Regions from separate parts of the Clostridium kluyveri DSM 555 genome, predicted to be linked through region 2. Evidence: riboswitches for the same ligand, from Rfam matches in the RefSeq annotation. Region 2 holds a riboswitch; the other holds the start of a gene.
The links. Region 2 has a riboswitch for FMN ahead of CKL_RS17585 (ECF transporter S component). Riboswitches for the same ligand answer to the same signal wherever they lie in the genome.
Positions count from the first base shown of each region.

Region 1 (18,288 bases), 1.5 Mb from region 2:
TGTCAAAAGAAAATTTAAGATTTGATACCATAAAAATAAGAGGGGGTTATAATTCTAAAGAACATAATCACTCTGTATCAGTTCCAATTTATGAAACTGCAGCATTTGATTTAGGAAGTACAGAAAGGGCAGGAAAATTGTTCTCATTTTCAGAACTGGGATTTATCTATTCAAGACTCAGTAATCCAACAGTTGAAGTATTAGAAAAAAGGGTGGCTGCTTTAGATGGAGCAGCTGGTGACATTGCACTAAGTTCCGGCATGGCTGCTATAACATATACACTTCTTAATGTAGCTGAAGATGGAGGAAGGATACTTACAACTCCTTATCTTTATGGAGGAACATTGGATGGTTTTAAAAAGTTATATCCTAAATTTGGTATCAAAATAGATAAATTTGAAGACTTCAATAATCCAGAAGCTCTTGCAAAGCAAATAAAACCAGATACTAAGGCTATATTCGTAGAAAGCATAAGTAATCCAAATGCTGCTGTAGCAGATATAGAAAAAATTGCAAAGGTGGCTCATGAATATGATATACCACTAATTGTAGATAATACATTAGCTACACCATATCTTCTTAATCCAATAAAATATGGAGCCGATATTGTAATTTATTCCGCTACAAAAGCACTTAATGGTCATGGAAATGTAATCGCTGGAATTATACTGGAAAGTGGCAAATTTAATTGGGAAAATGGCAAATTTCCACAATTTTTGGAACCGTACTATACTCTAAGAGACCCTGAAGGTAGAGCAAGGAATTTTATTGAGGTATTTCCGGATTTTCCGTTTATTACAAGAATAAGGCTTAATTATTTGAATTATTTTGGTGCAGCACTTAGTCCTTTTGATGCTTATCTGGTGTTATTGGGCCTGGAAACCTTATCTGAAAGAATAGAAAAGCAGTTGTCAAATACTAAAAAAATAATTAGCTATTTACAAGAAAGCGATAATGTTCAGTGGATAAAATATCCTTCATTAAATGATAGTCCCTATAAAGAACTCAGTAAAAAATACTTACCTAAAGGAGCTGGATCTGTATTTTCCTTTGGACTTAAAGGCACAGATGATGAAATAGATAAATTTTTAAATTCAATAAAATTATTTAGTTATCATGCCAATATAGGGGATTCCAGATCCTTGATTGTAAATTCACCTAAGACAACCCACAGTGAGCTTACTCCGGAGGAAAAAGAATTTTCACATATAGAATCCAATACAATAAGGCTTTCCATAGGACTTGAAGATGCAGAAGATCTTATTTGGGATTTGGAGCAGGCATTTGAAAAAACTTTCTCGGAACAGCTTCAGGAAGTATTAAAATAGAAAGATGAGGGGATTATCATGAAAAGATTTAAAAGTTTGGCTGCTATTTTTTAATTGCAGCTTCTATTCCAGTTTTTACTGCATGTGGACAAAATAACTCTTCTACTGAATCTACAGGAAAATACAAATATGGAAAACTTCAAATTCAGGCCCTTGGAGGAGGAGTTTGTGGTGCTCCAGCTTATATAGCCAAGGAAAAAGGATTTTTCGCCAAAGAAGGATTCGATGTGACTCTTGTAAGTGGAACATTTGAGCAACAAAAAACCGGACTTGCAAGTGGTGAGTTCACTGTTACCAATGGTGATTTTCAATTTTTTCCTTCAGTTCAACAAGGCCTTGATATTAAAGTTATAGGCGGACTGCATAAAGGTTGTATTAAATTGGTTGTACCTCCTAATTCCCCTATAAAAACTGCAAATGATTTGAAGGGAAAGAGAATAGGGGTGGATGAAATAGGAGGAACTCCAATGGCTATTACTACTCTTGTACTGGCTAATGCAGGAATTGATCACCAAAGATGTTAAATGGGTACCTTATCCACTTGATCAATTGACAAAAGCTGTAGATAAAGGCGATGTGGATGCTTTTGCTGCATGGGATCCATTTGCTACACTAGCTGAACGAGATAATAACTATAAAGTTATAACGGATATTGCACAGGATCCATTGTTTAAAGGAAAATCATGTTGTTTTTTATATGCATCTAATAAAGAAATCAAAAAGAATCCGGAAAAAATTGCAGCTCTTGTAAGAGCGTATAAAGCAGCAGATGAATGGATAGCAAAAAATCCGGAAGAAGCTGCCAAAATTGAAGTTGATAAAAAATATGTATCAACTACGGATGTAAAACTTGTTACTGAACTTATAAAAAATTATGATTTCCAATATACTACGGATGCTGCAAAAGAAGATGTTAAATATTTTGTAGGGCAGTTAAATAAAACTGGATTCTTAAAAAAAGATACAGATCCTGAAAAATTTGCTAATGATGTATACTATGATGCATCAGGCAAGTAAGGTATTGGCATACTTTCACATATCTAGTAGGAAGGAGAATTAAAGTGAGCATTTTAAGTGAATTGGTGAATTCAAAGGCTGTATCCAAATCAAAAATTTTACCAGAGGGCACTGATAAAATAGATGTAGTAAAAGCACCTGATACAGTAAACTGGAAACCCAAATCAAAAGTTTGGACAGTTTTACAAATTATTGCTTTTGTTGTGGCTTTAATTGAAAACTTTGCACTGCCTACAGTGCAGGCAGTTAATGTACTACCCTATAGAATTATGCTGATACTCTTTATAGTTTACCTGGGAGTATTATATATCCTATCTTTTTCAAATGAAAGACTAAGAGCAAAGTTTAATCATAAAGCCCAATTTTATTTTGCTATAGGAATTGGATTTACAGCATGGGATATATTGTCTACTAAAACTAATATACTGCCTCTGCCATTTTTCCCTGGAACAGCTCAGATAATTCAGGTAATTGTTGAAGATTGGAGCACACTTTTGATGAGTACTGCTTATTCTATGAGACTTTTAGTTATAGGTTTTATAGTAGGAACATTTTTAGGGTTGGTAACAGGAATTCTAATGGGATGGTACAGACAGTGGTATTATTGGTTTTTCCCTGTACTTAAAGTAATAGGAGTAGTTCCTGCAGTAGCATGGATACCTGTAGTAATGATAATATTTCCATCAATTTTGGTTTCAGAAGCAGCTCTAATTGTACTTTGTGTATGGTTTCCAGTAGCTTTTATGGCTTCTGGAGGTATAGAAAATATACCTAAATCCTATTTTGAAGCAGCTAAGACCCTTGGAGCAGATGAAAGATTTTTAATATTTAAGATAGCTATACCCGGTGCCATGCCATCTATATTTACAGGTATTTATACAGCTACAGGACTTTCATTTACTACACTGGTGGTTTCTGAAATGTTAGGGGCAAAGGCAGGGCTGGGGTGGTATATAAACTGGGCTAAAGGCTGGTCCAACTATGCAAAAGTTTATGCGGCCATAGTCATAATGGCAGTAGTTTTTTCTATCGTATTGGCAATTATATTTAAAATTAGAGATAGGGTACTTATATGGCAAAGGGGGCTGTTAAAATGACAAGATCTATAGCTTTCAATAATGCTGCTATTGAAATAAAAAATGTAGATAGAACTTATATAGATGCAAATGGCAATTTAGTTGAAGCTTTGCGTAATGTAAATCTAAGTATCAGAGCGGGAGAGTTTATTTCATTTGTAGGATCATCCGGGTGTGGCAAGACAACGCTTATGAGACTTATAGCAGGTCTTGATAAGCCTCAGTCTGGAGAATTGTTTTTAGATGATAAAAAGATAGAAAGCACTAATTTTGAAAGAGGATATGTATTTCAACAGGCAAATTTATTTCCCTGGGAAACCATTGAAGATAATATTGCAGCAGGACTTAAAGCCAGAAAGATTTATAGAGAACATAAAAGTGAAGTTGGAGAATATATAAAACTTACAGGACTTCAGGGATTTGAGAAATCATATCCTCACCAGGTTTCAGGAGGGATGGCTCAAAGGGCTTCTCTTGCCCGTGCACTTATAAATAACCCTAAAGTACTTCTTCTTGACGAACCCTTAGGTGCATTGGATGCTTTTACGAGAATGGATTTACAGGATAAATTAATAGAACTCTGGCAGAAAAGAGGAACAACTATGGTACTTGTTACCCATGATGTAGATGAGGCAATTTATCTCAGTGATAGAATAGTAATTATGACTCCACGTCCAGGAAAAATAGAGGATGTGGTAGAAGTGAAAATTAACAGACCTAGAAATAGAAATGAATCCGAATTTATTGAAATCAGAAAACAAATACTTGAAAAGTTACATTTAGCCAATAAACATTAAAATGAATTATATAATTAAGATGTAAGGTGAGCATTTTTTCAATTAATAATGCTCACCTTACATTTATTTGTTAAGATTTACCTTTAAATGAAGTTCCGCAGTTTTTGCAGGTTATAGTTATTCTCCCCTTTTTTTTAGGCACTCTCAATTTTTGAGCACAATTTGGACATTTGAATACTTTATAGGGATTATGTGGATTATTTGAATTTATAAAATTTTTTACTTTATAAATTAAAGGCGAAATAAAATTCTCGTAAGCCTGTAACTCCCTGAACCTTTTATATTTATTCTTTGAAATACATCTCCAGCTGCTGTATATTATAAATACAAGGCCTAATGTGTAGGCAGGTTTTATAAGGAGAATTATAATTCCTCCAATATAAAGATGTTTAGAAAGTTTATCCATACCATAGCTGTCTCTGAAATAATAGGAAATTTTATTTAAAAATTTGTTCAAAGTTACCACCTCCGGGAATAAAATTTTAGAATCATATATGAGTTTACATAATAAAACAATATATTTTTAGATAATTATACAATATAATCTTCATTTTTGCATTATTTAAAATTATTATATTTGAATTTATCTTCTAGAAATAATATTATTAATGGATAGAATAATGTTAGGGGTGTATAAATTGGAATTTATGAAAAAATATATAAATAATTACTGGAAAGGATTCTGCCTTGCTATATTTTTTCTTTCTATTGAGGCATTATGTGATTTGATGCAGCCCACTATAATGTCTAAAATAGTTGATATAGGCGTAGCAAACAAACAGATGGACTATGTAATTCAAAAAGGTTTGATAATGCTTATGGTCACAGCTGTAGGAGCATTGGGAGCTTCGGGACGCAATATACTATCTGGGAGGGTGTCTCAAGAGTTCAGTGCGGAGTTAAGGGCAGATTTATTTGAAAAGATTCAAAGTTTTTCTTTTGACAGCATTGATAAATTTGAAAACAGTTCTCTTATAACACGTCTTACAAATGATGTAACTCAAGTGCAAAATTTTGTAAATGGGCTTATGAGAATATTTGTAAAATCACCTCTTGTGTGTATTGGAAGTATTATTATGGCATCAAGGCTTGATTTACACCTGGCAGTAATACTTTTCATTGTAATACCAATTGTAGCTGTGTTTATATTTTTCAATATGAATATAGGGTACCCGTATTTTATGAAGGTCCAGATAGCTTTAGATAGGGTAAATTCTGTGATGAGAGAGTATTTATCCGGTGTAAGGGTAGTAAAAGCCTTCAGCAGGTTTGATTATGAAAATAAAAGATTTAAAGAGGCAAATGAGGAGTTAGGAAGATTATCTGCCCTTGCAATGCGTGTAATGGCCGTATTTTCTCCTACTAGAAGCCTAGTTATAAATATAGGAATAGCATGTGTTTTGTGGATTGGAGGGAAATATGTCAATAGTGGAAGTATGCAGGTAGGACAAATAATTGCATTTACAAATTATATGACCCAAATATTATTTTCAATTATGATGATATCTGCAGTTTTTAATATGTTTGTAAGATCCAAAGCTTCTGCAATACGTATTTTTGAAATAATTGAGGAAAAAAGCAGTATTAATTTTAATGAGGGTGTTTCAAATTTAAGAGAAAGTGGAAGGGTAGATTTTGAAGATGTGAGTTTTTCTTATGCAAATGGCCATGAAGTTATCCATAACATTAGTTTTACCTGCATGCCGGGGGAAACTCTAGGCATTATTGGAGCTACAGGTTCAGGTAAAAGCAGTCTTGTAAATCTTATTCCAGGATTTTATGATGCTGCATCTGGAAGGGTAAAGGTTGATGGAGTAGATGTAAAGGATATAAATAAAAGAATTTTAAGAGAAAAAGTAGCCCTTGTACCCCAGAAGACAATGCTGTTTACAGGAAGTGTTCTGGAAAATATAAGATGGGGTAAAGAGAATGCCTCGCTGGAAGAGGTTAAGGAGGCAGCTGAAACTGCAGAAGCGGATGAGTTTATCTCTAGATTTCCGGAACAATACAATACAAAACTTGGACAGGGAGGAGTGAATTTTTCAGGAGGTCAAAAACAGAGAGTTTCCATAGCTCGAGCCTTGATTAAAAAACCTGAAATACTCATACTTGATGATTGTACAAGTGCTGTAGATGCAGCAACTGAAGTTAAGATAAGAGAAAAACTTAAAAAATATTCAAATAATTTAACCTGTATAATAATTGCCCAGAAAATATCATCTGTAATATCTGCAGATAAGATAATTGTGCTGGATGAAGGAAAGTTGGTGGGTATGGGAAACCATGACCAGCTTATGAAAAATTGTGAAGTTTATAAAGATATTTTCTTGTCTCAGGTTGGAAAGGAGGTAATTTAGATATATGGAGGGGAAATATAATAAAGAAGATATAAAAATGCCTCTGGGACCGAGAAGAGGAAGAAGAGGAAGAGGAAGTATTGGTCCTGTGGAAAAACCAAAAAATTTTAAGAAAACATTATTTAGACTTTGGAAGTATTTTGGAAGTGAAAGAAAACTTTTAATTATAATATTTATATCTGTAATAATAGATTCTATCATAGGACTTCTTGGACCCTATCTTATAGGAAAGTCTATTGATGCTATGTCAGAATTAAAGGGAAAAGTGAATTTTGATATACTATCTGTAATGGTCATATTGCTTTTATTTACATATGTATTAGATGCCATTTTGACTTTTTTTCAGGGGTGGCTTATGGCTGGCACTGCTCAGAAAATAGTGATGAATCTTAGAAGAAGTCTATTTGACAAACTTCAAAAATTACCAATTTCTTTTTTTGATAGGAATACTCATGGAGAGATAATGAGCAGATTGACTAATGATATAGAAAATGTAAGTTCTACCATATCGCAATCCACTACTCAACTTATGTCAGCAGTGGTGACAGTGCTGGGATCTTTTATTATGATGCTTGTTTTAAGTCCTATTTTGACTTTTGTGACTCTTATTACAGTGCCTATGGTATTTTTTCTTACTAAGGGTATCGCAAAAAATACCAGTGTATTATTTAAAGAGCAACAAGTACAACTTGGAAAACTCAATGGACATATAGAGGAGAATATATCCGGCATCCATGTGGTAAAAGCTTTTAATCATGAGCAGAAGGCCATAGAAGAATTTAAAAAAATAAATTACAGTCTAAGTCAGGTAGGATTGAAAGCTCAAATTTGGTCGGGATTCTTAATGCCTATTATGAATGTAATAAATAATATAGGTTTTGCCGCTGTAGCTGGTGTAGGGGGGATTCTGGCTGTAAAAAATATTATAACCATAGGAATTATAGCCAGTTTTTTAAGTTATTCCAGACAATTTGCAAGACCATTAAATGATATAGCCAGCATATTTAATACACTTCAGTCTGCTGTTGCCGGTGCCGAGAGAGTATTTGATATATTGGATGAAAAAGAGGAGATAAAAGACACTGCTGAAGCTGTAACTCTTGAAAATACAAGCGGACAGGTTACTTTTGAAAATGTAAATTTTAGTTATAGAAAAGATTTTCTAATATTAAAGGATATAAATTTTAATATTAATCAGGGCACAAGTGTTGCCCTTGTTGGACCTACAGGAGCAGGAAAGACAACTATTGTAAATTTGCTTGTCAGGTTTTATGATGTATCCAGTGGAAAAATTTTAATTGATGGAATAGACATAAGGAATTATACAAGAGATAGTCTTAGAAAGTGTTTTGGCATAGTTCTTCAAGATACATATCTTTTTACAGGTACAATACTTGAAAATATTAAATATGGTAGATTGGATGCAGATTTTTCTCAGGTTAAAGAGGCAGCACAGGCAGCAGGTGCAGATCAGTTTATTGAAAAATTTCCTCATAAGTATGATACTATGTTACAGGAAGGGGGAAGCAATTTAAGTCAGGGAGAGAGGCAGCTAATAGCTATAGCAAGAGCTATACTTTCAGATCCTTACATACTTGTTTTAGATGAGGCTACAAGTAATGTGGATACAAGAACGGAACTTAAAATACAAAAAGCTATGCGTAAACTTATACGGAAAAGAACCAGTTTTATAATTGCCCATAGGCTGAGTACTATTAGAGACTCAGATATTATAATGGTAATAGATGGAGGAACAATAGTGGAAGTGGGAAATCATAGTGATTTAATAGGGAAAAAGGGCATATATTACAATATGTACTGTAACCAGTTAATTAATGGTTAAATAAGGCACATTAAAATCAACAACAATTCAAAAAGAGGTAAAACACATTAAAGTTTTAAAACATAGAATGTGTTAATAAAAATGTTCAAAAATGTTAATTGATTTGTAATATAACTATAATATAGTTATTCTAAACTATTTATTTCAAATAGCAAACTCCACCTAGACTTGATTAAAAAAGTTTTGTTTAAATATTATATGGAGGTGATAAAGTGTTTAAAAAAATATACAAGTTTATGATAATAGGTATGTTAGTTATATTGTTATTTTGTGGTAAAAAGTGTTACGCTGCAGAAGAATATAAAATTTGGAACAATAATAGCATTTCTACTGTGAGCGATAAAAAGAGCTGGACTATTACTTTTAATAAAGATATTGATTTAGATTCTGCAAGAAATTTTATAAAAGTATATGAACAGGGGAGTAGTACGCCTTTAGAAGTTAATATTGTAAATACCTCTTCAGATACAATACAGGTTTCTCCTATAAGTTCATATGCAGAGGGAAAACAATATGTTCTGGTAATAGATAGTGGATTAAAATCTGTTGAAGGTAAAGAATTAAATGAAGGGGTAAAATATAATTTTACAGTACAGAAAAGTAATTCAAATAACTCAATTGATATAGAAAATTATTCACAATACTATAATGCATTAAAAGATGCATTGCATAATTATGAAGATACTTTAATTTTAAATATAAGTAATTATGACAAAGATAAATATAACCTAGATGTTATAAATAAGATATTAATTGACTATTCTGATTTAAGGACAAGATATTCAGGGGCAGCAAGCAATGTTGAATATACAAGTCCTACAAAGGTTACTATAAATTTTAAATATACAGATACAAAGGAAAATTTAATAGAAAAAGAGAAAATCGTGCAGCAAAAGGTTAGTGAAATTATAGATACTTTAATTACTTCTGATATGGAAGACTATCAAAAGGAACTGGTACTTCACGACTATGTAGTTAATAACAGTAAATATGATGAAAGAGCATATAAAGGTAATATGCCGGAAGACTCTTATACGGCTTATGGCGTTTTGATAAATGGAGTTGGAGTATGTCAGGGTTATGCAGATGCTTTAGATAGACTTCTTATGGCGGCAGGGGTAGAGTGCAGGATGGTGATAGGGGATGCAAATAATGGTACTGAATGGATTGGACATGCATGGAATATAGTGAAAATACAGGGGGAGTATTATCAATTGGATTCTACCTGGGATGATCCCGTTATAAGTGATGGCTCAAATAGGCTTTCTCACTCCTATTTTAACATAACCGATGATCAGATTGCCAAAAATCATAGGTGGAATACAGATGATTATCCTGAATGTACCAGCACAGAATACAGTTTTGATAATCTTAATGTAGTGGAGAAGGATGTTTACGGCAATGATATAAAAGTTGTTGATAACTATAATGATTTTTATAGTGCAGTAGAAGAGGTATTATCACAAGGGGAAAATTCTGTAAGTGTAAAAATATTGAATTATAATTCAAGTGAGTATGATATAACCCAGATTTTAAATGAAATATGCAAAAAGTACAATATTTCAGAGGGAGTTACTATAACTACTTACTCAGATGAAATTTCAGGAGCAAAATATGTTGTCATAGTAAAATCTTAAGTTATTGTTAGTTATCAATGTAAATTTTTGTAGTATTTATAATTTAAGTCAATAAAATTGTATTAAAGATTACAATTTTTTTAAAAGTTTCTATTGACAAGTGAAAAAAAGAAGTATATATTAAAATCATAGTTAAAACTTAATAATATGCTTTCGGGGCAGGGTGAAATTCCCGATCGGCGGTATAGTCCGCGAGCTGATTATCAGCAGGAACTGGTTGGATTCCAGTACCGACAGTAAAGTCTGGATGGAGAAAGTGGAAGTTTTTTGTAGTATGTATTTTATGTGCTAGGTTGTTTTTATTGTGTTTATTATCCCCCTGAAAGTATTTTCAGGGGGATTTTTGCATGAGAAAAATCTGAAGATAATTGCTTATAGCTGTAACTTATCCAGGGGCAGGCAGTGTATTTCCATATTTGAGAAGCTGAGATACTGGTATTGGTAGCTTGTACATAAGAACTGCATAGGTTTTGCCCTTTTACTTGTAAAATTTATATAAAAAGTAATAATATTCTTTTGGAGTGGAGGATTCAATTTTATGAATTATGACAATAAAGATGAACATTATATGGAAATTGCTTTAGAGCTGGCATCAAAGGGAGAAGGTTTTGTGAATCCAAATCCACAGGTGGGAGCCCTTGTAGTAAAAGAAGGTAACATAGTAGGAAGAGGTTATCACAAATTTTATGGAGGACCTCATGCAGAGGTATATGCATTAAAAGAAGCAGGTGATAAAGCTGCAGGCGGGCAGATATACGTGACTTTGGAGCCTTGTTCTCATTACGGCAAAACTCCACCCTGTGTAGAAGCTATAGTAAGAGCAGGAATAAAAAAAGTAGTGGTTGCATTAAAGGATCCTAATCCACTAGTTTCAGGTAGAGGCATAGAGTTTTTAAGGAATAAGGGAATAGAAGTGGTTACAGGCGTTTTAGAAAAAGAAGCCTTAAATATAAATGAAATATTTATAAAATATATCAGTGATAAGCTTCCTTTTGTAATATTGAAATCTGCAGTAACTTTAGATGGTAAAATAGCAACTGTTACAGGACAGTCAAAGTGGATAACCTGTGAAGAATCCAGAAATTTTGTACATCACATAAGAAATAGGGTTATGGCAATTGCAGTGGGGATAGGTACCATACTTTCGGATAATCCACTTTTAACCACAAGACTTGAGAAAAAATGTAAAAGTCCTATAGCTGTGGTTTTAGATTCTAAGTTAAGAATACCTCTGGATTGTAAGATTTTTGATACACTTAAATATAGGAAAATCATAATAGCTTGTACAGAGGGATATGATGAAGATAAAAAGTATGAAATTGAGAAAATGGGAGTGGATGTAATTATCTGTCCTAAAGATGAATCTGGTCATGTGAATCTAAAGATTCTAATAGAAAAGTTAGGAAATATTGGTATAGATAGTTTGTTTATAGAGGGAGGGGGCTCACTTAATTTTTCTGCTTTAAGTTCAGGAATTGTAGATAAAGTTATTTATTTTATAGCCCCTAAAATAATAGGTGGATTAGAGGCCAAAACTTCTGTAGAAGGAAAAGGTATTGAAGATTTAAATAAAGCCGTTAAATTAAAAAATATTAGCTATTTAAAATCAGGAGAAGATATGATGATTCAAGGATATGTAGAAAAGTAATTAAAAAAGGGGAGGGGAATATTGTTTACAGGTTTAGTAGAGGAAATTGGACAAATATTGGAAATAAAAAATGGAGAAAATTCTTCTAGAATAACTATCTCTTCCAGGAAAGTTTTAGAAGAGGTTAAATTAGGAGACAGTATAGCTGTAAATGGAGCCTGCCTTACGGTAACAAGTTTTACAGGAAATTCTTTTACAGTAGATGTAATGGCTGAAACACTAAGAAAGAGCAATTTAAAACTTTTAAGAAGAAACAGTAATGTGAATTTAGAAAGGGCAGTGAAGGTAGGAGAAAGACTGGGAGGACATATAGTAACAGGTCATATAGATGGAATCGGCAGGGTAAAGGATATAAAAAAAGAGGATATAGCCACCTGGCTTGTTATAAAACCTCCTTTGGAATTATTGAAATATATGGTTTCAAAAGGTTCTGTGGCTTTAGATGGAGTGAGCCTTACCATAGCAGAAGTGCATGAAGACTGTATTAGTGTATCCCTAATCCCACATACTAAAGCACAAACTATTCTGCAGTATAAAAGTGCAGGAGATGAAATAAATGTAGAATGTGATTTGATAGGAAAATACATTGAAAATCTTATTTTAAGAAAAGAAACAGAACCCGTAAAAAATTCAAGCATAACAGAACAACTGTTAAAGGAAAATGGGTTTTGGTAAGCAAAAATTTAGATTTGTGTTGTAACTAAAGTAACATGATTGATTAATAGTATTTTTAAAAGAGGAGTTGAAAATTATGAGCAATAAATTTAATAGTATTGAAGAAGCTTTAGAAGATCTTAAACAGGGTAAAATGATTCTGGTGACTGATGATGAAGATAGGGAAAATGAAGGAGATTTAATCTGTGCAGCAGAATTTGCAACCCAGGAAAATGTTAATTTTATGGCAGCACATGCAAAAGGACTTATCTGTATGCCTATGAGTAGTAAAATGATTTCTAAATTAAACCTTCCACAGATGGTTTCAAATAATACAGATAACCATGAAACAGCTTTTACGGTATCAATCGACCATGTAAGTACAACTACTGGCATTTCAGCTGCAGAACGTTCCATAACTGCATTGAAATCTGTAGAAGAAGGTGCAAAGCCAGAGGATTTTAGAAGACCTGGACATATGTTTCCACTACGTGCAAAGGAATATGGAGTTCTAGAGCGCAATGGACATACAGAAGCTACTGTTGATCTTATGAAACTAGCAAATCTGAAAGAATGTGGACTTTGTTGTGAGATCATGAGAGATGACGGTACCATGATGAGGACTTCCGAACTAATAGAATTTGCGGAAAAATACCAATTAAAGTTTATTACAATTAAGGCTCTGCAGGAGTATAGAAAACAAAGGGAAAAGTTTATAGAACAGGTAGTGCATACAAAGCTGCCAACAAAATATGGAGAATTTGTAGCCTATGGATATATAAACAAAATAAATGGAGAACATCACATGGCACTTGTAAAAGGGGATATTTCAAAAGGGAATTCAGTTTTGTGCAGAGTACATTCTGAATGTCTTACAGGAGATACTTTCGGCTCTGTTAGATGTGATTGTGGGCAGCAGTATGCAAGAGCCATGACCCAAATTGAAGAAGAAGGACAGGGCATTCTTTTATACATGAATCAGGAGGGACGGGGCATAGGTATAATTAATAAATTAAAGGCTTATGCACTGCAAGATAAAGGTCTAGATACTGTTGAAGCAAATATTGCACTGGGTTTTGAGGAGGATTTAAGAGATTATTATGCTGCTGCACAAATTTTAAAAGACTTAGGTGTGGAAAATATACGACTTATGACAAATAATCCAGATAAAATAGAACAGTTATCCAATTATGGTATAAATATCACAGAAAGAGTACCAATCCAAATGAAGGCATCTGCCTATGATACTTTTTACCTTAAAACAAAACAGGAAAAAATGGGGCATATTTTAAATTATTAATATATCAAAGGAGACTGAAAATATGAAAGTTTATGAAGGAAAGTTAAATGCAGAAGGGCTAAAATTTGGAATAGTTGTGGGAAGATTTAATGAATTTATAGTATCTAAATTATTGTCTGGAGCCTTAGACTGTTTAAAAAGACATGGAGCAGAAGAGGATAATATAGATATAACCTGGGTACCGGGAGCATTTGAAATACCTATGATTTCAAAGAAAATGGCTTTTTCTCGAAAATATGATGCAGTGATATGTTTAGGAGCTGTAATCAGAGGATCTACCCCTCATTTTGATTATGTATCCAGTGAAGTTTCAAAGGGTGTAGCTCATGTTTCACTGGAAAGTGATATTCCGGTTATATTTAGCGTACTCACTACGGACAATATAGAACAGGCTATAGAAAGGGCAGGAACTAAAAGTGGAAACAAAGGATATGATGGGGCTATGGCTGCTATAGAAATGGCTAATTTAATCAGGGAGTTAGAATAGAGAATATATTTTAAACAGGTCATTAGAAGTATGTATACTTTTAATGACCTGTTTTTGTTATATGAAATATTTTATGTAACTATTGACAATTGTAATAAACAGATATATCATTATATATATGATAATGATTTTCATTATCGACTATTTCAGGAGCTTGAGGAGATGATAAAAATGAGTAAAGTAAATATTATTTATTGGACAGGAACAGGTAATACAGAGGCTATGGCTAAATTAATAGAAGAAGGTGCTAAGGAAAAAGGTGCAGAAGTTAAACTTTTACATGTTTCAGAAGCCAGTGTTGATGATGTAAAAGGTGCAGATATGGTGTTATTAGGTTCTCCTGCCATGGGTGCAGAGGTTATTGAGGAAAGTGAAATGGAGCCTTTTGTGGATTCTATTGCTTCTTCCGTATCCGGCAAAAAATTAGGTTTATTTGGCTCTTATGGATGGGGCGATGGAGAATGGATGAGAAGCTGGGTAGAGAGAATGGAAGGCTATGGAGCTAATCTATTAAATGAAGGATTAATTGTACAAGAAGCCCCAGAAGGAAGTTCAGAAGAAGAATGCAGAAATTTTGGACGGGAAGCAGCTGCCTATTAATATTGTAGGGTATATTTTCATGTTAACATAGGTAAATAGCGAAATTTTTATAAGATTAAATTTAAAAATTGGATATATGATAATACCTGTAGGATTCTGAGTTTAAATATATTTTTTATCAAATATTTTTGTCTTGGAATCCTAGTGTTATATTAAAGGGAGTTGGTAGAATGTGAGAAGTTTAAATCAGGAATTTATTAAGTTTATGTACAATGCAGATGAAAAAGAATATATGATGAGTCTTATAACCTATGCCTTGTCCCCTACTATTGCGGGATACAAACCATCTTCTATAATTACTATATCCAATAAGAATAAAAATATGTATGATCTGTGGTGCAAATATGGAAGTGAATATTTAGAAAATATAAATTTAAAAGTATTTGAAATTAATAGAAAGGAAAATGCCGTAGTACTTTTATTTTATAATGGAAAAATGCTCTCTGAAGTATTGTGTGATAGGGATAATGCTGAATTTTTAAGTAAATTTGGATATTTAAATTCTATGCCTTTAATTGACAAGCTAAACCTTCTTAAAAATAGATATGAATATAATTTTTGTCCACATGAGATGGGGATATTTTTAGGTATACCAGTTAAAGATGTAGAAGATTTTATAAATTGCAGTGAAAAGGAATGTGTATGCTGCGGCTACTGGAAGGTTTATAATGACAGAGAAAAAGCCCTTGAGGTCTTTGAAAATTATAATAGATCAAAGCATAATTTTTTGAAATTGATTCAAAACGACATAGGCATTACAAAGGTAGTAAAGATATTATCTTCTTAAAGTACTCTATGTTTTTACAATTTGGTACTTTCTATATTGATAAATGTAGTATATTATTATATTTATTAGTATATTAAAAAGGAGATTTTAAATATGAAATGTAAAATATTTACAAACAAATTGTTGATATTATTTATGGTCTTATCGGTGGTATTAGTAGGGGGTGTAAATAAAGTACAGGCAGATGCATATAAAGTGGTTACCTTGGGAGGAAATCTTACAGAACAGCAAAAAAATGATATGCTGGAATATTTCAAGGTTAACAAACAGGAAGTTAACGTGATAGAAGTAAATATAGATGAGGAAAAAAAGTATCTAGGAGATGTGGCAAGCAGTGAACAGATAGGAACTAAATCCATATCTTGTGCCTATGTAGAACCAACTTCTAGTGGAGGTCTTCAGGTATCCACCAATAATATATATTGGGTCAGCAGCAGTATGATAAAAAATGCCCTTATAACCGCAGGGATAAAAAATGCCAATGTTAAAGCATCAGCCCCTTTCAATGTATCTGGAACTGCAGCTCTTACAGGTATTTTAAAAGGCTTTGAAAACAGTACTGCGGGAAATAAAATTGATGAAGAGACCAAAAAGGTTGCAAATGATGAACTGGTAACCACAGGAAATTTGGGAGATAAAATAGGGAAAGATGAGGCTGCGGGTTTAATAAATGAAATAAAAACTGAGGTAGTTAAAGAAAATCCTAAAACAGAAGGAGAAATAAAAAACATAGTTCAAAATGTGGTTAACAATTATAATTTTAATTTATCCTCTGAGGATGTAGATAAAATAGTATCTCTAATGAGCAAAATAAATGGCTTGAACTTAAATTTTTCTGATTTGAAAGATCAATTAAACAGTGTGGCAAGTCAATTGAAGGGAAGTATATCTTCTGAGGAAGCTAAAGGATTTTTTGCTAAAATTATAGAGGCCATTAAAAATTTTTTCAGCGGTTTATTTTAAGGTTTCAAGGTGATATTTATGGATTATGAAAATTTTAAAATAGAAACTTTTATACCTGAAGATTATGTGGACAAATTGAGGGAAAGTTTAAATAATATAGGGGCGCTTAATGTAGGTGGAAATTATGATAATTGTATGTCGGTTTCTAAGGTTACAGGATACTGGAGGCCTCTTCAGGGAGCAGATCCTTTTCAAGGCACCGTAAATGAAGTAAGTAAAGAAGAGGAGTGTAAGGTAGAATTTCGCTGTAGAAATAAAATAGTATATAAAGCTGTTAGTACCATAAAAAAAGTTCATCCCTATGAAGAACCTGTAATAAATATAATACCTCTTGTTGAAATATCTGATAAATAGAAGCTTGAAAATTTTAAAATGAAATGGTTAAAAATGCAAGGAAATTTTTTGTTATAAACCCCTCATACAGGAATATATGGAGGGGTTTATAACATTATATTGTGATTATACACAAGTATACGGTATAATAAGGTAATGTAGTAAATCAATTTGTAATTAATGTGTATTTGTATTGGGGAAGGGGTAGTTGCTTATGAAAGAAAAAAGATCTAAAGGGCATGAACTAAAAAACGACAAATTAAGCCGGAGTTTTTTTAGTTCTTATTTATGGTTTTTAGGTATAATTGTAATCTCTATAATTATAATAGGCTCTGTATGTTTTTATAATACTAAAAATGAACTTACAAAATTAGGAGAAACTGCTATAAAAAATAGAATTCAAATGGGTATTGTAATGATGGAGGCGCTTGAAGAACAGGTTCAAAAAGGAAAGCTTACACGGAATGAAGCTCAAGAGGTATTTAAAAGTAAAATGTTAAATCCCAAGCAGTCTGATGGAAAAACAAGGGGACTTAATTCAAATTTAGAATTAAATATAGAAGCCTATATGTATGCTGTTAATAGTAAGGGAGTTGAGATGATGCACCCTTACAAGGAGGGAGAGGATATATCAAGTATTAAAGATTCAGATGGAAACAGTTTGGTACAGCTTATAATGGATGAAGCTAAGAATCCTAAAAGTGGAGGAATAGTACACTTTAACTGGAAAAATCCGGGAGAAACCCGAGAAAGACCTAAAATAAATGCTGTAGCTTATTTTGAACCTTGGGACTGGTACATAAATGTAGGATGTTATGATGAAGATTTTTATAAACCTCTATATAAAATTTTAATAATCATAGTTACAATATCTGCAATTATAATATTAATTTCTGTGCTATTTATAGGCGTCCTTATGAAAAACAAGGTAAGACCTTTAGGTGAAATAATAAATTCTATGAAAATGGCATCTAAAGGTAATATGTCTGTAAAAGTAAATATAAAGAATAAAGATGAAATAGGAATTATAGCACAAATATTTAATGAAATGATAGATGAGATAAAAAATGTTCTTATAAAGATAAAAAATACCTCATCTGTAATAGATGAAAAAGTAGTCAACATAGGTTCCTTTACTGAGGTTACTTCTGAAAATTCAAGTAGTATAAAAGACGCAATGGAACAAGTATCTTCAGCTGTAAGTGATTCCGCAAAAGACATGCAAAATAGTATTGAAAGCATGAGCATTTTGTCAGAAAATATAAATATGGTGAAAGAAAACAGTATTACTATGAAAGAAGATGTATTTAAGGCCAGTCAGTTAAATTCAAATATTATAAACATACTTAATGAACTTGAAAATAAAAATAAAGAGAATATAGAAGCTTCCAAAGAAACCAACAGTAATATAAAAAAATTATTGAACAAATCCAATGACATAGTAAGCATAGTAGAAACTAT
Region 1 covers NC_009706.1:2,199,288-2,217,575, reverse strand. The annotation lists gene CKL_RS10670 (O-acetylhomoserine aminocarboxypropyltransferase/cysteine synthase family protein) at 1-1,328, shown strand, start outside; gene CKL_RS21555 (ABC transporter substrate-binding protein) at 1,556-1,852, shown strand; gene CKL_RS19865 (ABC transporter substrate-binding protein) at 1,824-2,345, shown strand; gene CKL_RS10655 (ABC transporter permease) at 2,390-3,442, shown strand; gene CKL_RS10650 (ABC transporter ATP-binding protein) at 3,418-4,218, shown strand; gene CKL_RS10645 (hypothetical protein) at 4,289-4,675, opposite strand; gene CKL_RS10640 (ABC transporter ATP-binding protein) at 4,857-6,575, shown strand; gene CKL_RS10635 (ABC transporter ATP-binding protein) at 6,580-8,418, shown strand; gene CKL_RS10630 (transglutaminase domain-containing protein) at 8,631-10,055, shown strand; FMN riboswitch at 10,201-10,317, shown strand; gene ribD (bifunctional diaminohydroxyphosphoribosylaminopyrimidine deaminase/5-amino-6-(5-phosphoribosylamino)uracil reductase RibD) at 10,594-11,703, shown strand; gene CKL_RS10620 (riboflavin synthase) at 11,725-12,378, shown strand; gene CKL_RS10615 (bifunctional 3,4-dihydroxy-2-butanone-4-phosphate synthase/GTP cyclohydrolase II) at 12,455-13,657, shown strand; gene ribH (6,7-dimethyl-8-ribityllumazine synthase) at 13,680-14,144, shown strand; gene CKL_RS10605 (flavodoxin) at 14,316-14,744, shown strand; gene CKL_RS10600 (DUF3793 family protein) at 14,917-15,531, shown strand; gene CKL_RS10595 (DUF1002 domain-containing protein) at 15,625-16,494, shown strand; gene CKL_RS10590 (YqfO family protein) at 16,513-16,848, shown strand; gene CKL_RS10585 (methyl-accepting chemotaxis protein) at 17,042-18,288, shown strand, end outside.
Region 1: it holds a riboswitch for FMN, as region 2 does, so the genes downstream of both, ribD (bifunctional diaminohydroxyphosphoribosylaminopyrimidine deaminase/5-amino-6-(5-phosphoribosylamino)uracil reductase RibD) here and CKL_RS17585 (ECF transporter S component) in region 2, are expected to answer to the same signal.

Region 2 (13,157 bases):
AATTCACTTGGTTTATCTATATTTTCTCTCATTATACTAGATTTTAAATCTGTATTTGTTTTTTCTCCATTTACATAAGTAACTTTTCCATCTGTATTTAAATTACCTACTATATTGTCTTGCTGTTTTTTATATATACCAGATTCTTTTGCATTTTCAGTATTTTCTATGCTCTTATAAGTTAATTCATCAGCTTTTAAAATACCCCCTAAATATTTTACTTCATTATATATAGTACCTTCATGTTTAAACACTTTATTAAAGCTTTTTATATTATCTTCATTTAATTCTATATTGTTTTCTAGTAGAATAAATAAATCTTCTTTACTTATATTTTTTAGTTCGCTAAAAAAATTTTTAAGGGTATCTTTTATAAAGTTTCCTTTTTGGCTGCCAGGATCTACATTTTTACTAAGCAAATAATTTTTTATGAATGTATCTTCCTCTGCAGAGTTTTCTTTTATTTTATTTATAAAATCTATAGTGGTTTTTATATTAGAAATATTCTCCTTGGTAAGCGGTATTCCACTTTTTACCATTTTCTCTATGATATCATAATCCTCACTGTTTAAGTTAAGGGAATTTTCTTTAATAAAAAGTCTTATGGAATCTTTACTTTGATTTTGCCCTTTTTCTTCTGCCGTGACAATTTTTAGTTTTAATTTATCATTTTCAAATCCTTCTACCTGAAGCCTTATAAGCTTATTTTCTACGATACTTTCAGGATTATCTATTTGGGCTGAAAATTTCCACCCATCTAAGAGTTTCAAAAGTATTTCTCCTGTATATTTATTTAAATTTAATACTCTAGCAGAAAATTTTTCTCCTATTTCAAAAGACAACTTTGCAGATATTTGTTTACTATTCATGTTATATACACTATTTACATTCCATATTCCCGCCAACTTAATCACCCTTTATAATTTATTAAAAATATCTCTTAATTGAAATTATCGTATACAATTACTGTTTTATAAAGTGAAAATACAATAAAAAAATCTGGAGACATGTCCCAGATTTTTAGTTACTATTTTATGCTAAATTTTTACTTTTTCAGAGTTCTTTATTTTATTATGTTCCTGCTTTAACAGAGGTGAAACACTCTTGTAAAGAACTAGTGTTAAAATGGTAAGAGCTATACCTTTTAACAAGTTAAATGGAACAATAGCCAGTAATACAAATGTATTCAAATCCGTTATGCTGCTATTTATTTTCGCTGCCATATCCACCATTGCACTTATAGGAAAATTAAGTGCTCTTTCATAAAGTGGAAGCAATATGAAATAATTCAAAAGTCCCGCTGCTATTGACATTGCGATAGTGGCTGCCCCTAAACTTATCACTGCCACCTTTCTGGTCTTATGCCTGTTATATATATACCCCGCTGTAAAAACTAAAACAGAACCTACTGCAAAGTTTGCAAGTTCTCCTACAAATGCAGTTTTTCCATTGAATATTCCATGAAGTACATTTTTCAAAAACTCTATGGCAATTCCAGCTCCAGGTCCTAATGCAAAAGTTCCAATTAAAGCCGGCAAATCGCTTATATCCATTTTTAAAAATGTCGGAAATATAGGAATTGCAACTTCTATGAACATAAATAAAAATCCTATTACACCTAACAATGATACCTTCACTAATCTGTTTAATTTACTACTGTTCATTTTAAATACCCTCCTAAAATATTAAGTATAATCTCCTAGGTGAATAATCAAGTGATTCTTAGGTTCAGATGGAGTTTGCTCATGAGTAATACTTTTTCTCCATCTGAAGCTTAGAAGAACTTATCCAGGGGCGTAACAATGCTTATCCCTCACTTTGAAGAAGATGGGGTGTTAGCAATGATAGCCTTCGGATAAAATAAAAAAACCCGGCAAAAACACCAGGGCTAATAAACATATTATTCTATCTTCTCCCATCCAGACTTTACTGTCGGCTTCAGAATTTCACTGAATCATGCTGAACACGCAGCTCGCGGGCTATACCGCCGGTGGGGAATTTCACCCCGCCCTGAAGATTATATTTTAATTTTTATAGGTTCATTATAATACTTTTAACGACAAAATTCAATACATTGTTAAAATAATTTTTATTCATTAATAAATATTTATTGCTAATTATGCTAATTTCATATTCATTTTTCTGCTATTTCATGCTAAGTGCAATTCTTTTTCTTTTTTCATCTACTTCAAGTACAGTTACATTTACAATATCTCCTACCTTAACCACATCTAGTGGATGTTTTACAAATTTATCAGACAACTGGCTTATATGCACTAAACCATCCTGATGAACACCTATATCTACAAAAGCACCAAAGTCTGCTACATTCCTAACTGTACCTGTAAGTGTCATTCCCGGCTTGAGTTGATTCATATCAACTATTCCCGTTTTCAATATAGGCTTTGGCAGCTCTTCTCTTGGATCTCTTCCTGGTTTTTTTATTTCTTTCATTATATCCTTTAAGGTAGGAATTCCTATATTAAGTCCTTTTAACACATTATCTATGCCAATCTTTTCAACCCTGTTTTCTATATCTACAAGGCCATTATTTTTTAAGTCTTCATCACTATACCCAAGGGTCTTCAAAAGTTTTTTGGCATCACTATAGGACTCCGGATGCACCGAGGTATTATCAAGTGGTTCATTACTTTCCATAACCCTTAAAAATCCTGCACATTGTTCAAAAGCTTTTGCTCCCAGTCTTTTAACCTTCAAAAGCTCTTTTCTATTTTTAAACTTACCATTTTCTTCTCTATAAGCTACAATATTTGCGGCTATAGATGAATTTATTCCAGATATATAAGATAGTAAAGAAGCCGTTGCCATATTCAAATCTACTCCTACACTATTTACACAATCTTCTACAATACCCTCTAGAGACTCATCTAATTTTTTTGGGGAAACATCATGTTGATATTGACCTACCCCTATGGATTTAGGATCTATTTTCACAAGTTCCGCCAGAGGATCCTGAAGTCTTCTTCCTATGGATATAGCTCCTCTTAGTGATACATTTATATCGGGATATTCTTTTGCAGCCAGTTCCGAAGCAGAATATACAGAAGCTCCGGCTTCTGATACCATTACATAATAAACATCCTTATTTTTTTCCTTTTTTACTTCTTTTATAAGTCTGCCAATTACTTCTTCTGATTCTCTACTTGCTGTACCATTTCCAAGAGATATCACACTAACATCATATCTATACACTAAATTCTTTAATATCTTCAGAGAACCTTCTACATCATTTTGAGGCGCCGTAGCATAAACTGTAGCAGTATCTAAAAGTTTTCCCGTATCATCTAAAACTGCTATTTTACATCCCGTTCTAAATCCAGGATCATATCCAATCACATTTTTTCCTTTTATAGGTGGCTGCATTAGAAGAGCCTTTAGATTGGCCTTGAATATCTTTATGGCACCTTCTTCCCCCATATCTGTGAGTTCAGATCTTATTTCCCTTTCAATAGAAGGATATATAAGTCTTTTTAAAGAATCCTCTACACTTCTTTCTATGTAACTATCAGTTACTTTATTTCCCTTTAGGCACTCTCCTTTTAAGTATTCTTTTATCTTATTCATATCACAGGTTATCTTTACAGACAAAATTTTTTCTTTTTCTCCTCTATTTATAGCAAGTATTCTGTGAGGAGGGATAGATTTTATCGCCTCATGATAATCATAATACATTTCATAGGGAGTTGGTTCCTTATTTTCTCCTTTTGTTTCAATGCTTCCGTTATCTTGAACAAATTTCCTTATCCACTTTCTATATTTGGCCTCGTCAGATATAATCTCGCTTATTATATCCATAGCTCCTGAAAGAGCATCTTCTATAGAATTTACTTCCTTTTCTTCATTTACAAATTTTTTTGTATATTCTTCTATATTATCTTTAAAATTGCCATTTAATATTATCTTTGAAAGTGGTTCTAATCCTCTTTCCTTTGCAATAATAGCTCTTGTTCTCTTCTTTGGTTTATATGGTCTATATATATCTTCAACTTCTGTTAGGGTAATGCAACTTTCTACAGATTTTTTTAATTCCTCTGTAAGCTTACCCTGTTCTTCTATTATTCTTATTACGTCCTCTTTTCTAGCTTTAAGATTTCTAAGATATACAAGTCTTTCTGCCAGTTTTCTTAAAGTGACGTCACTCATACTTCCCGTTAATTCTTTTCTATACCTGGCTATAAAGGGAACTGTATTGCCAGAGTCTAATAATTCTATTACATTATTTATATATTTTTCATTTACGTCTAACTCTCTAACTAGTATGTCTATTATATCGTTCATTTTAACCTCCCGATGAATCCTATTGATTATGTTTAATTTACTTAAATATGTAAATAATTAATTTTTCAGTTAATTTAAAGTAAAAGCTTTATAAATTTATGTTAAACTAGCTAAAAACATATTACAACAGTTGAATGGACTTTGGCAAATTAATATATTCAAGAATCATTAATTTGAAGTAAAAAATATAAACTACTGGGCCTTATAAGAATATAAACGAGATTATCTTTATAATGTTCGAATACTACTCTGCCTCCCAAATTCCCTGTTGCATAAATTTTGACGCTTTCTCCTGAGCCTTTTTTACGATATTATGATTATATCCTAAAATACCTAGAAGTTTTATGGCATTCTGCGTTGTGGTCCTGCCATTTTATTTTTTCTCCTTATCATGATTTTAAGGTCTAAATATTACTTATAAATAGCCTTAATAGGATCTAAATTTGCTGCCCTATATGCAGGAATTATTCCAAAAATTATTCCCACAGTAATAGATGTAATAGACGCTCCTATTAATATTCCTATAGTTACAACAGGTTTAAACGGCAAAAAGGCTCCTGAAATCAAAGATATCAGATATCCCATAACTATTCCAACAATTCCACCTATACCTGTAATAAATATTGATTCTATCAAGAACTGTAGTAAAATTGTGCTTGGTTTTGCACCTATGGCTCTTCTAATACCTATTTCACGACGGCGTTCTGTTACAGATACATACATTATATTCATTACTCCAATTCCACCTACAAACAGAGATATTCCTGATACAACAGCTATAAAAATAGTTATACCGCTTATTATCTTTTCAAAAGCTTTAGAGACAGCTTTAGGATCCCCTTTGGTATAGCTTCCTTTTACATCAGGGTGAAGAACATTTAGTTCTTTTTTTACTTCTTTGAATACGGAGTCAGAATCAAATCCCTGCTTAATTTTAACATCAATTGAAGAAATAGATACATCATCTTCTAAAAGCTTCTTGGCAAACTTAGGCACATAATCATATTGCATAGACAATAAACCTGAACTCCCATTTTCAATTCCAACAACTTCAAAAAACTCATCCTTTATTTTAATTCCCTTTCCAATTCCCTTATTTATCTCTTCCCCAAATAACTCTTTGGCGTGATCTTTTGAAAGCACCACCACATAATGTTTAAAATCATTATCTTCCTGGGTTATACCTCTTCCTGCCACGATATTTGAACTCTTATCATAATTGTTTATCATAAGATAAGACTGTTTATCAAAAAAAGTTGCATTTTCAATAACTCCTACCAGACCTTCCAGTCCGCTGCTGCTCTTAGCAACACTTTCTACACCATCAACATTTTTAAGAGATTGAAAATCCTTATGTTCAAATGGTGTATCTACAGTTGTAGAATTTAAATCTGAAGGTTCAAAATTAACGGTAATGGTATTCGCTCCCACATCACTAGTGGATTCATTCACCTGTGCTTTTAACCCCTCTCCAATAGAAAGAATAATAACCACAGAACTTATTCCAATAATTATTCCTATCATAGTTAAAAAAACTCTAAGCTTATGTGTACGTAAACTTAAAACTGCACTATGTATAAGTTCCCACAAATTCATATATTATCCTCCTCAGAAAAAATGCCGTCTTTGAGAAAAACACAATGAGTAGCGTATTTTTTAAGATCACTATCATGAGTTACCATTATAATAGTTTTATTTTGTTTATTAAGTTTAACCAATATATCAATAATTTTCAGGCCGGTTTTCCAGTCCAGTGCACCTGTAGGCTCATCTGCCAAAATAACATCAGGCTCATTAACAAGCGCTCTTGCAATTGAAATACGCTGTTGTTGCCCCCCAGATAACTCATTTGGATAACTTTTAAATTTTTCCTCAAGTTCAACATCTTGAAGACTTTTTTTTACCATGTCAATTCTTTGCTCGCTGCTATATCCCCCATGATACAATAGTGGAAGTTCAATGTTTTGAGCTACTGTTAAAGATTCAATTAAATAAAACTGTTGAAATATAAAACCAATATGATTATTTCTAAAAGAACAACGCTGGTTTTCTGTCATTTTTGTAACATCCTGACCATTAAATACATAACTTCCCTCATTGAAATTATCAAGAAGTCCCAGAATATTCAACAAAGTGGTCTTTCCACTGCCTGACTTGCCCATTACAACCACAAATGAGCCTTGCTCCACCTTAAAATCAAGATTTTTTAAAACAAGATAGCGATTTTTATCCTGCTCATACCATTTACATAAGTCTTTAACTTCCAGAAGATGCTTTGTCAATGCTGTCCCCTTCTTTCATTTCACTAGATGGATTTTTAATAATTTTATCATTAAAGTCTAAACCGCTTTTCACTTTAACATATGTATTATTATATTTTTCAACCCTTACACGCACTCTTCTTAATTTTTTATTTTTTATAAGCCATACTGATTTATGTCCATTATCATTAAAAACTGAGGATACTGGAATTTTAGGCAGTTCACTTTCATCCACTGCAGTTCCCTGAATATGAAAACCTGCATATATGCCCTGTTGATTGTTTATATCAATATATACAGGATAATAAGACACACTGCTTCCTGTAGTTTGTGTTAAGTTTGAGGCTGAAGCGCCTTGAATAGCCTGTGCCTGTGATGGTTCAGTGCTAATGGAACTAATAGTGCCCTTAAATTCTTCACTTGTACCATACACAGTAATCTTTATTTTTTGATTTTCTTTAAGCTTTAACACATCTTTTTCACTAACACTAGCTACTACCTGCATTTTAGGGTCAATCAATGTCAAAATAATTTTATTAGTACTCTCTTCATTATCTGATGTTATTGAAACAATACCATCAAAAGGAGCTGAAATTGTGGTATATCGTTTATCTTTAATATTGTTTAACTGCTGTTTTAAACTTGTTTTCTGACTATTGATTTCAGAAATTTGAGCACTATTTTGTACATTTGCCATGGATTTTGCTTGAGTTTCAATACTGTTAAGCTGCTGGGTGAGAGTGTCATACTGCTCTATCATCTGGTCATTCTTATAAGTAAATAAAGTTTGTCCTTTTTCTACCTGTTCTTTATCTTCTACACTTATTTTATCAACGGTTCCCTTAGTTGTATCTTCAGTAAAATTTAATTTCCTGGAATATTGAACCTCTCCGTCTAAAAATATATTCTGCTGTGCTGGAATAGTATATATATCAAATAATGAATCACTTTTATGTGCATTTCGTTTATTATAATTTAAAAAAAGTGTTACAACAAATAATATAATAATTACGCCAACAGCAGAACCAATAATTAATATTTTTTTTCTATCTTTCATAAGTCCATCCCTTTCTCTGCATTCAAATCATCAAAATTGCCGTATATTAAAATTATTTTAGAGCTTTAAATAAGAGTGTAAAGATATAATCATGACAAGTACACAGGAAATTGCAACAATAGCAAAACTTTTCTTTTTCGAAATCTTTCCAACTATGGATATACCTATAGTCAATAATACTATCTGCCATACATTGAATATATCAAAGTTATCTAAAAATCCATTTAGTAATGTAGGTTTAGTTAATGCTCTCACCCCTAATGGATTACTTGTGATGGCCATATACAACCATTTTATAATTTTACCAATAGTTATAGACAACATACTTAAACAGTATACAGATACAATCTGCTTGTATTTTATTTTAGAGCCAAAAACTCTAGCCAACCCCATGTAAACTAATGATGCTAAATATATACCTATTATAGTAGTTATTATAATAGTCACAGTCTGTATAGGTATTGATGTTGCATATTCCATAGATTTTTCTATAAGTGCTTGAGATGTACCAGCCGCTGCTTCTTTAAACTTATCCGTAATTGATTTTTTTAAAATATCTATAGAAGTAGTCATTTGCATGATTCCGTAAATTATATTGATTAAAATAATTAAAAGCATAGTCCATAAATACTTAGGTTTTTCTATAAATTCACTAAAAATAATGCCTGGTTTCTTGAAAAAACAAACAATCTTTTTGTCAATACTCAAACTTTCTTCATTTTCTTTAATATCCATAAAAGTCCCTCCTAATTTCATTTTTTAAATTACATATTCTACATAATGGTATACAATCCCTCCTCAATTCTATAAAATACTTAAAAAAACGGTCAAAATACATCATAAAAAAAATTATGGGCGCATCATGCACCCATTTATCATTTACCACTTTGTTGTTTTAAATAACCTTTTATAAAATTATCTATATCACCATCCATTACAGAAGATACATTACTGCTTTCTACACCGGTCCTATGATCTTTCACCAAATTATACGGATGGAATACATAAGATCGTATCTGACTTCCCCATCCCATATCCTTAAGCTCTCCCGTAAGATCCTCTATTCTATCCTTGTGTGCTCTTTCTTTCAGTTCTACTAATTTGGCCTTTAAAATTTTTAATGCTTGTTCTTTATTATAATGCTGGCTTCTTTCATTTTGACACTGTACAACTATTCCAGTAGGTATATGAGTTATCCTCACAGCAGATTCAGTTTTATTTACATGCTGTCCCCCTGCTCCTCCTGCTCTAAATGTATCCACTTTCAGATCTTCAGATCTTATTTCTATATCCTGATCACCTGTCAGTTCAGGCAGAACCTCCACAGATGCAAAGGAAGTCTGTCTTTTCCCATTGGCATTAAAGGGAGATATTCTGACTAAACGATGAATACCCTTTTCACTTTTTAAATATCCATAGGCAAATTCTCCAATAATGCTGAGGGATACACTCTTTATGCCGGCATCTTCTGCCTCAAGCATATCTATGATATTTACCTTATATCCCATTTTTTCTGCCCATCTTATGTACATTCTAAGAAGCATTTCAGTCCAATCCTGAGCATCTGTGCCACCTACTCCTACATGTAGATTTAATATGGCATTATTTTTGTCATATTCTCCACATAAAAGTATTTCTGTTCTAAATATTTCAACTTGGAATTCTATATCTTTTATATCCTTCATAACTTCTTGAAAGGACATACTGTCTTCTTCTTCCTTTATAATTTCCAATAAAATTCTAGCATCTTCTATATTATGTGACAATAAATCATATCTATTTAGCCTACCCTCTAAATTTTTTTCTTCACTGGCTATTTTCTGGGCGTTATCTATATCATTCCAAAAATTTGGTTCTTGCATTTTTGCCTGCAGTTCTTCTATCTTATTTTTTAAATTATCTAAGTCAAAGAGACTCCCTTATTTCTTTTATAGTTTGTTCTAATTCATTTAGTTTATCAATTGTTTCTTCCAATTGAAGTAACATCTAATCACCTTCCAATTTTAAACAGTTCTTCCACAGCAATTTTTATACTTTTTACCACTGCCGCACGGACAAAGATCATTTCTTCCTACGGTCTTCTCTCTTTTTACAGGAGTTTTCTTTATAGAATCTGATTCCTGATTTGTTATAACATTTTTTACTACTCTCTCCCTTTCTGGAGCTCTTTCAATTTGCACATGCATTAGATATTTTACTGTATCCAATTTGATATTATAGATCATTTCCTCAAACATTTCACTGCCTTCAAATTGATATGCCTGTGCTGGTTCCTGCTGCCTGTAAGCCCTAAGCCCAATAGCCCTTTTTAGATGTTCCATGTCATCTATATGATCCATCCATCTTGTATCAACAACTCTAAGTAGTATAACTCTTTCTATTTCCCTCATTTGTTCTGAAGTAAATTCTATTTCTTTTTGTTCATAGATTTTTTGGGCTATATCTATAAACTTATCTTTAATAGCTTCATTAGAAAGATTTATAATATCTTCTTTTTTAACAGAATCTTTAGGTACATATACATCTTCCATATATTCAATTAATTTTACTATTTCATCTTCAAATTCCTCTTCTATTCCTGATATATGGGAATCTACAATGGAGTTTATTAAACTCTTTATCATATCCTGCACATCATTTTTCAAATCTTCCCCTTCAAGGACTTGAGATCTCTGCTTATATATAATTTCTCTTTGTTTATTTATTACATCATCATATTGAAGTAAAGTTTTTCTTATATCAAAATTATTTCCTTCCACTTTTTTCTGTGCATTTTCTATGGCATTTGAAACCATTTTACTTTCTATAGCCTCGTCATCTTTAAGTCCTAGCTTTTCAACTATACCCTGAAGCCTATCTGAACCAAATATTCTCATAAGATCATCTTCAAGAGATACATAAAATCTTGACATTCCAGGGTCTCCCTGACGTCCAGAACGTCCTCTCAATTGATTGTCAATTCTTCTTGATTCATGTCTTTCAGTTCCTATTATTTTTAGTCCACCTAATGCAACTACTCCTTTTCCAAGCTTTATATCTGTACCACGACCTGCCATATTGGTAGCTATGGTAACTGTTCCTTTTTGACCTGCATAGGAAATTATATCTGCCTCTTTTTCATGGAACTTGGCATTTAAAACCTGATGAGGCACTCCTTTTCTCTTTAACATATCTGAAAGCAATTCAGATTTTTCTATACTTACCGTACCCACAAGTGCTGGCTGCCCCTTCTTATAGGTTTCATATATTTCATCTGCTATGGCTTTGAACTTACCTTTTGCACTTTTATATACTACATCTGGAAAATCCTCTCTGGCTATAGGTTTATGAGTAGGTACAACTATTACATCCAACCCATATATATGTCTGAACTCATTTTCTTCCGTTTGTGCAGTACCTGTCATACCAGACAACTTATTAAATATTCTAAAGTAATTCTGGTAAGTGATGGTAGCTAGTGTTTTAGATTCCCTTTCTACCTTAACTCCTTCTTTTGCCTCTATGGCTTGATGAAGTCCGTCACTATACCTTCTGCCTTCCATCATCCTGCCTGTAAATTCATCTACTATAAGCACTTCTCCGTTTTTTACCATGTAGTCTTTGTCTCTTTTCATTATATAGTTTGCCTTTAAAGCTTGCACTACATAGTGTTGTATTTCCATATTTTCCGGATCAGCATAATTTTCAAGACTAAAAAAAGTTTCTGCTTTCTTTATCCCTGTGTCATTAAGCATTACTGCATTTGCTTTTTCATCTACTTTATAATCCTCTTTTTCCAGAGATTTTGCAAATCCGTTGGCAATATTATAAAATTCTGTTGATTTTTCCCCTTCTCCAGAAATGATAAGAGGTGTTCTTGCTTCATCAATCAAAATGGAGTCCACTTCATCCACTATAGCAAAATTTAGTTTTCTTTGAACTCTTTCTTCCTTGTAGATAACCATATTATCTCTTAAATAATCAAATCCAAATTCACTATTGGTTCCATAGGTTATATCACAATTATAGGCTTCCTGTCTCTGTGATTGACTCATGTCATGTAAAATAACTCCTACTTTAAGTCCTAATGCTTCATATATGGGTGCCATAGTATCTCTGTCTCTTTTTGCAAGGTAATCATTTACCGTAACTATATGAACTCCCTTACCTGTGAGAGCATTCAAATATGCTGGCGCAGTAGCAACAAGAGTTTTACCTTCACCGGTTTTCATTTCTGCTATTCTTCCCTGATGAATAACTATTCCACCTATAAGCTGTTCTCTATACTGCTTTAGTCCTACAGTTCTAAACCCCACTTCCCTGACAACCGCAAAAGCTTCAGGCAATATTGAATCTAATGATTCTCCTTTATCCAGACGTTCTTTGAATTCATCTGTTTTATTTCTTAGCTGTTCATTGCTTAATGCCTGAACCTTTGAATCTAAAGCATCTATTTTATCAACTATAGGCATAATTCTCTTTACTTCTCTTTGGCTATATGAGCCAAATATTTTTTGAAAAAGTTTCATTCTCTTCATCCTCACCCGTTAAATTTTATAAAAAAGTACATCTTTTAGATTATATCACCTAATTATGCGCTATTCAACTTAAACACTAATTTGAGATTTAGCAATTACTGTATATATTAAATTATAAAGAGAGGAAGCTCTGCTTCCTCCCTGTAGTTGACCTTTAAAATTCAGGTTCTATCAATCCATAATTTCCATCTCGTCTTTTATATATCACATTTACATCTCCTTGCTCAGCATCTCGATATACAAAAAAGCTGTGACCCAAAAGTTCCATCTGAAGAACTGCTTCTTCTGATGACATAGGCTTCACTGCAAACCTCTTAGTTTTTACTATTTTATGTTCCTGGTTGTCAGTTTCCTTCTCATCTGGTATAAATTGAAATCTTAAAGATTCTGAATTATTTCTCTTTAAAAGTTTCGTCTTTTGTTTTCTTATCTGTCCTTCTAATTTGTCTAAAACCAAATCAATTGAAGCATACATATCATCATTTTCTTCTTCTCCTCTTAGTATAACCCCTCCAAAAGGAATTGTAACTTCTATTCTCTGCCTGTTTTTTTGTACACTTAATGTAACATGAGCTTCTACATCAGGGTTGAAATACTTATCAATTTTAGATAACTTTTTCCTCACTGCATTTTTTAATGCATCTGTCAGTACTATGTTCTTTCCATTCACAGTTATTTTCATATTTCCAGCCCCTTCCTTATGATTATCCTTAGCATATATTTATGTAAAGGATATATTTTATAAAATTATTATTGATTATTAACTATATTTTAATACTGTTGCCCATAAATTACAATAGAGTTTAATGGTAAATTAACAAAAATTCAGTTTTATTGATATCCTAAAAATCACTAAATAAAAAATAAGTACTGGCTTTATACCAGTGCTTATTTTAAAAATACCAAAATAATTTTTATCCGAATGCGGCAATTAGCTAATACTCCCATCTTTTTCAAAGGGAGATAAGCACTACTAAGCATCTAGATAAGTTCTTCCCCTAAAGGATAACGTATTCTAAGTGC
Region 2 covers NC_009706.1:3,661,426-3,674,582, forward strand. The annotation lists gene CKL_RS17580 (hypothetical protein) at 1-914, opposite strand, end outside; gene CKL_RS17585 (ECF transporter S component) at 1,038-1,664, opposite strand; FMN riboswitch at 1,904-2,022, opposite strand; gene CKL_RS17590 (Tex family protein) at 2,146-4,299, opposite strand; gene CKL_RS17595 (ABC transporter permease) at 4,711-5,895, opposite strand; gene CKL_RS17600 (ABC transporter ATP-binding protein) at 5,892-6,581, opposite strand; gene CKL_RS17605 (efflux RND transporter periplasmic adaptor subunit) at 6,556-7,617, opposite strand; gene CKL_RS17610 (Yip1 family protein) at 7,675-8,352, opposite strand; one part of gene prfB (peptide chain release factor 2) at 8,493-9,524, opposite strand; one part of gene prfB (peptide chain release factor 2) at 9,526-9,603, opposite strand; gene secA (preprotein translocase subunit SecA) at 9,621-12,125, opposite strand; gene hpf (ribosome hibernation-promoting factor, HPF/YfiA family) at 12,289-12,816, opposite strand.